DNA from 3 places in the Paenibacillus motobuensis genome. Region 1 is predicted to be linked to each of the others. Evidence: predicted binding sites of a transcription regulator. Region 1 holds the regulator's gene; each other region holds the start of a gene.
The links. Region 1 encodes Rex, which represses fermentation and respiration genes when NADH is low (regulators of the CRP and FNR family bind a similar motif). Its sites were predicted from a motif close to TTGTGAAATATTTCACAA; they were not measured.
Positions count from the first base shown of each region.

Region 2: the regulator Rex is predicted to act here: its motif matches at 1,168-1,185, upstream of ABD014_RS24655 (flavocytochrome c).
Region 3: the regulator Rex is predicted to act here: its motif matches at 1,028-1,045, upstream of ABD014_RS17515 (DUF1641 domain-containing protein).

Region 1 covers NZ_BAAACX010000016.1:202,247-204,522, reverse strand. Annotated here, with positions in the region: gene ABD014_RS18890 (amidohydrolase) at 1-949, opposite strand, end outside; gene ABD014_RS18885 (redox-sensing transcriptional repressor Rex) at 939-1,589, opposite strand; gene dinG (ATP-dependent DNA helicase DinG) at 1,623-2,276, opposite strand, start outside.
Region 2 covers NZ_BAAACX010000028.1:159,826-162,101, forward strand. Annotated here, with positions in the region: gene ABD014_RS24655 (flavocytochrome c) at 1-978, opposite strand, end outside; gene ABD014_RS24660 (DNA repair helicase XPB) at 1,375-2,276, shown strand, end outside.
Region 3 covers NZ_BAAACX010000015.1:356,116-358,391, reverse strand. Annotated here, with positions in the region: gene ABD014_RS17520 (NAD(P)/FAD-dependent oxidoreductase) at 1-447, opposite strand, end outside; gene ABD014_RS17515 (DUF1641 domain-containing protein) at 506-943, opposite strand; gene gltC (glutamate biosynthesis transcriptional regulator GltC) at 1,237-2,148, opposite strand.

The DNA of each region.
Region 1 (2,276 bases):
GCCTGATCTCCTCGAACATGTCGAGATTATTGTTGCTCGCTGGGCCATCTGTACCTAGCGACACCGTAACGCCTGCTTTCAGCAGCTCCGGTACCCGCGCTACCCCGCTAGCCAGCTTGAGGTTACTGCCCGGGTTATGAGAGATTGCCACCTTATGGGCGGCAAGAATCTCAATCTCTTCATCGGTCAGATGCACCGCATGAGCTACCAAAGATGGACGAGTAAAGAAGCCCAGATTAAGCAGATGTTGAACAGGACGAACGCCATACTGGTCAACATTTTGCTGGACCTCCGCTTTTGTCTCGGACATATGTGTGTGTAATGGCAAATTAAGATCATGCGCTGCCTGCACAAACTTCTCAATATAGTCCGGCGGGCATGTGTACGGAGCATGCGGCGACATCATTGTTGTAATCCGTCCTTCAGCCTTGCCGTGCCAATCACGAGCAATGCGGATCGCTTCGGCCAGCTTCTGATCCTGTAGTTCAGGTGGACAGAGGCCGATCACACCGCGTGTTAGAACACCTCGGATGCCCGATTCCTCAACAACCTTACCCACTTGATCCATATGATCATACATATCTAGGAAGGTCGTAGTTCCACCTTTGACCATTTCCAGGACAGATAAAGAAGCACCCCAATATACATCCTCAGGAGTAAATTTTGCCTCCATCGGCCACATCTTCTGCTCCAGCCATTCCTGCAGGACCATATCGTCTCCATAACCACGCAGCAATGACATCGCCGTATGCCCGTGTGAATTGACGAGGCCCGGCATGAAGAGCAGGCCTTTGCCATCATATGTCTCCGCACCTTCTACGCCCTCTGGGCGCTCCTCGCCGATATAAGAGATCGTATCTCCTTCGATCAGCATATAACCATGGACGATCGGATTTTTCCCGTCCAGTACTGCGAATGTACCATTCTTAATCAACCATTTACGACTCATCTTCCGGTAATTCCTTTCCGCTCTGCAAATAATAAGCAAGACTAATAAGGTCTGTTGTGAAATCTGCCGCATGGATACGCACGTCAGAAGGAACCTTGATGATTGTAGGCGCAAAGTTCAGAATCGCCCCTATACCTGCGGCAACGAGCTGGTCGGCAACGCGCTGCGCCTCCACATCAGGTACCGTAATAATCCCGATCTGAATATGCTTATCTCTTACAGTCTGTTCCAACTCCTCGATCGGCTGAATCGTAATGTCTTTGATCTTCTTGCCGATCTTGTCCGGGTTGGCGTCAAAGACTGCGATAATCCGCATATTATCCTTCACATAAGTATTGTAATTGGACAAGGCTTGCCCCAAATTACCGGCTCCGACAAGAGCTACATTAATCTGCTGGTCTAAATTTAGAATTTGCCGTATTTTCTCGATCAAGTATGAGACGTCATACCCGATCCCCTTCCGACCAAAATCGCCGAAATAAGCGAGATCTTTGCGGATTTGAGCTGGATTTAGATCCAGCTTCTGTCCGAGCTCCTGGGAAGAAACCGTCAAGACCTCGCGATGGCTTAATTCATTAAGAAACCGCAAGTATACAGGCAATCTGCGCACAACCGCATCTGAAATTTTTTCTGATTTCATATATTTTCCCCCTACAGGTGCATTTCGAAGAAATTACGACTCTTCGTCATCGTTTAACCATTCTGAGATCCGAGGAACCATCTGCGTAAGTGTCATATGTTCCATCTTCGGTCCCGGTAATGAATATAAAAAGTATTTGCCATAATAAGATTCCAAGATGCGAGTATCGTATACAACGACAATTCCTCGATCCGCGGAAGAACGAACTAGACGCCCAAACCCTTGCTTGAAGCGAATGACCGCCTGAGGTACCGACAGCTTCATGAAGGGGTTCTTCTTCTCTCTCTGAAGTCTTTCACTCTTAGCCTCAACCAGCGGGTGATTCGGCGGCTGGAACGGCAGGCGGACAATCGCCAGGCTCGTCAATGCTTCGCCAGGAATATCTACGCCTTCCCAGAAGCTGCTTGTCCCGAGCAGTACCGATGCTTGCTGCCCTTGAAAACGACGGGTCAGCTTCGTTCTGCTGCCGCTATCCATCCCTTGTCCAATGACGGTAATCCCTTCATCGACCAGCCGCTCTTTTAATGGGTCATATACTTGCCGCAACATCCGATAGGATGTGAATAGAACAAGCATCCGTCCCTTGGTAGCAATAGCTGTATCCGCCAAAGACTTCACCAAGGTCTCGATAAAATAATCATCGCCTACGCTGCCCTTAACGCTCGGGAAGTCCCGCGGTATGAGCAC
Region 2 (2,276 bases), on a different contig from region 1:
GAGGATCGAGCCCTCACCACGTACCACTTCCCCGATCAGATACGATTTATCTTGCTGTACTGTCGGGTGAACCTGGATTTGATCCATATCCACGGTAGTACCGCCCAGCTTTTCGATCATTTGAATGCCATCGCCAGTGCTGCCTTCTTGGTTCGTAGTAACGAGGCCTTCCAAGTCCGGGCGAACCTTGGAGATCATATCCATATTAGAGCCGTAGCCGCCGGTCGTTACGACAACAGCGTCTGCAGTAATGGTCTTCTCATCTTTTTCGTCAAAGAGAACTTTAACGCCGTTTACCTTGCCATCTTTTTCGGTAATTTCCTTCACATTTGCATTAACGAACAGCGGAATTTCCTGTTCTTGGACATTCTTCAGCAGTCCGTTGGCAACGTATTGTCCAACCGCTGATCCATCTTCAGGACGATGTGTGCGTTTCTCGCCCATGCCGCCGGTAATCGTAATATTATTCAATCGAATTCCGATGGAATCCAGCCAATCGATTGCACTGGCTGAATTGTCCACGAAGAACCGAAGCAATTCTTTATCGTTGGTGCCATGGCCACCTTTTAAAGTTTCCTCATAAAATAAATCATTGCTGTCCTCAATCCCTTGTTCCTTCTGGAACTTCGTCTCGGACGCGTTCATACCCGAAGACGCCTTAAGCGTATTCCCGCCGGCAACCGGCATTTTCTCAAAAATAACAGGGTTCAAGCCTTTGCTCTTGGCTTCAAGTGCGGCAGACATGCCTGCGCCGCCCGCACCGACAATGATGATATCGTATTTGTCCTGGAGTTGATCCAGTGGTGTGTAAGTCGTTTTTGATGCGCCTGAGACAGCTTCATTGCCTGCGGCCTCTTCTTTTGTGGTGTCGTTCTGCCCTTGATTGTCTTTCTTGTTCTGGTTCCCGCTTCCACAGCCCGCGATGACGAGTACGAAAGATAGCATGAGAATCAGGATTGCTGCAGCTTTCTTCTGCATGATTTTAACCCCTCCATTTTCTATTTCTAGTAGAACTTAAAGATGCGCATAAAAAAGGAGAGTGTAACTTGAAATGAGAAGCGAAAGATCAGTTCCTCACGGCCTCATTTCATTTCGGTTATCCCCTCCTTCGTTTGCATTTGGCTTCTTTAAGATCCCCTTTATTGTAATATAGGATAAGGATAGACATAGTGATTTTATTCACAAACATTGAAATACAATATATGACAAACCGTTTGGAGGTTAGTTCATCTCTTGTTATGATAATAGTTGTTGTTATGAATAGTTTCGTCTTTTTTCAAGAGGGATTGGAGATGCTATTACTTAGGAGATTATCATCGGGAGTGAGAAAAGTTCCTGGTGGGTGAGAATAAATAATGAAGGAAGGTGCAGCGCTTGAATGCGGCTGGAGCATGTATTGTACAGAGGGACGGTACGGTATTGCTAGAGAGGAATCATCCCGGTTTTGAAGAAGCGCGGGCACAATTGATACAGATTGCTGAGCTGGTGAAGAGTCCGGCTAATTATCATACATACCGTATTACTCCTCTATCGCTGTGGAATGCGGCTGCCGGGGGGAAGTCTGCGGCAGAAATTGTGAATAGTCTGGAGTCGATATCCCGGTGGTCGCTTCCTCCGGCCGTGATCTCAGATATTCAGGTGACGGTGTCGAGGTATGGAAAATTGAAGCTACTCCCTGCCGAAGGCGAGGAGGGGATGCTATGGCTGGAAGGTGAGGAGGAAGAGATCCTTCGCCAGTTGGAGCTGGAGCCCAGCTTGTCGTCCTTCGGGCTGGCTCGCATCAATGATCTGCGAATGAAGCTCCCGGCTGCCTATCGCGGCAGCGTAAAACAGGAATTGGCTCGTTTGGGATATCCAGTACTCGATAAGGTTGGGTATCATGATGGTAAATCGCTCTCTTTCACCTTGAGAAATGTTGCTTCGAATGGGGCTGAGTTCAAGCTAAGGCCGTATCAGGAGCAAAGTGTCACTGCATTTGCGAGGGATCAAGAGCAAGGCTCAGGAGGCAATGGCGTGCTTGTGCTGCCCTGCGGGGCGGGTAAGACGGTGATTGGTCTTGCTTCTATGGAACGGTTCCAATGCGAGACTTTGATTCTAACCTCAAGCGTTACCTCGGTACGGCAATGGATCGCCGAGCTGCTGGACAAGACGACACTCACATCGGACATGATCGGTGAATATTCAGGGGAGAAGAAGCAGGTTAGAGCAGTTACCGTGTCAACCTATCAAATATTAACGCACCGCAGTAAGAAGGAAGACGGCTTCAAGCATATGAG
Region 3 (2,276 bases), on a different contig from region 1:
CGTCTTCGCGTATTCCGCAATCTTACCTTCGATATGACGGTGAATACGGTTAGCATCTTCCGCAGATTTCAATACCATGCTGTACTTCTCCAGACCAGGAATTCCGAAATAAGCGGTGACACTGCCCAGACCAACTACAAGTGCATCATAGCTTAGTGTAGTTCCGTCAGACAGCTTCACTTCTTTATTATCTACGGAGAATTTATCAACCTTGGCGATGCGAAGATCGATATCTTTTCCTTTGAATACCTTCTCCAGAGGCAATGCAACTGCGCGTTCAGAGATATTACCCGCTGCCAGACGATGCAGTTCAGTAATAATCTGATGAGTAGGGAATTGATTGATTACAGTGATCCGTGCTTCTGATTTTTGCAAATATTTGCGAACGGTCAAGGCGCTAAGAACACCGCCATAACCGGCACCTAAGATGACAATATGTTTTGACATGACTCCGTCCTCCGTTCATGCATTAGTTAATATTTTGGACTCCCACTTATATAAATCACTATTTGCGATTATTACGTTCTCCGGCCACTTGTAGATAAGCGTTAAAGAAACGGAAGATCTTCTGTGCTTCAGGATCCTTAAGCATTTTGAGCAGACCAAAAAGACCGATAACCTCTTGGCTCGCATCTGCACGATCCTTGGCTTCGATCACATTGGCAGCGATATGCTTCACCTTGTCCTTAACCGGTCCCGCGATCTCTGTGATAGCCCCAATCGTATCGTTCTTGAGGATCTCGTCTGTAGATACAGATTTAGCAAAATCATAAGATTTCGTCATCACATTTACGAGCTCGGTCAACTTCGGAAGCTGCTGTACCAGGGCTGTCAATGATTCCTGAACTTCAGGGGTTAACAGTTGATCAATAATATCCCGTCCACCTTGATTGGACGATACTGTCTCTTGCTCAGACTTCGTTTCTGTGATCGCTTCTGACATAGCTGATTCTCCTTTGCGATAAGCAACAATGCTTGAATTTGGGAGAGTTAGAGGCCCCCATAGCCTTTCTCGCTTAATAAAAGTTAGTGAAAAACTGAACAATTCCTCACACTTGAACACCCATAATTAATTTTACCACATTTTCAATAAAAAAAGTCATTAAGTTATGAACTTAATGACAAATATCACAGCACTTATTTCAAGTTAACAAACTCGGCATATATTTATCCCTAATATCAGGAAACTCAGGTATCATTTATGCATGGCGCCGGAGCCTACTATCATGCTTATTTCTAATCAAAACTGCTATCGAATCCGAACATATCCGAATTATTCTTCAGAAACTCATAGAACAGCTTCTCTGTCGGCGGCAGCTCACGATTAGCAGGAATAATGACCCCGACATCCCTTGTAACGACGGGTTCAATGACCGGTAAAGTAATAATTGTGGAGGCGAGATGCTCGTTCAAAGCGATCTCTGGTAGAATGGTCAGTCCCATCCCCGCGCCTACCAAGCCCTTGATCGCATCGAGATCATCACCCTCAAAAGCGACCTTCGGCTTGAAGCCCAGATTCGAGCAAGCATCCACCACAATCTCTCTTAGAATGAATCCTTCCGGGAATAGTACGAAGTAATCGTCCTTCAATTCACTAAGACGAATCGCGCTTTTCTCGACCAATCGATGATTTGCCGGCATCATAGCCACGAATTTCTCCTGAAATAGAATCTCGCTCTTAATCTGCGGCTCATGCTGTGGGACAGGCCCCATAATCGCCAGATTCATGTCGCCCTGAATTACCGACTCCACAAGCTCCTTGTAGGAACCATGCTGCAATTGGAAATGAACTGCAGGATAGCGTTCACGGAAGGCCGAGACAACCTTCGGAATCATCTGCGCCGCCAAGCTACTGGGAAATCCGATGCGAACCGTACCGCGTTCCGGATCCAGGAACTCGTTAATCTCCTGCTGGGCATTGTCAATGACCTTCATTAATTGTTCCATATGGGACAGAAATAACCGTCCGATTGGCGTCAGCTTTACTTTGCGTCCCTCATGGATGAACAGATTAACTCCCAATTCCGATTCCAGCTTGAAGATTTGCCGGCTTACCGCAGACTGCGATACATGCAGCACATAGGACGCTTCTGTTACATGTTCAAGCTTCGCTACCTCAATGAAATATTGAATCTGTCTCAGTTCCAAAGCCCTTCACCTCCAAATTTCTGGCGGTCATTCATATTGATATCATGACTCCCGATTAGTCTCAGGCCTCATGAAGTGTTGATATCCCTTGAGTATATTAATCCCCATTATATCGGCTATCCGCTAGG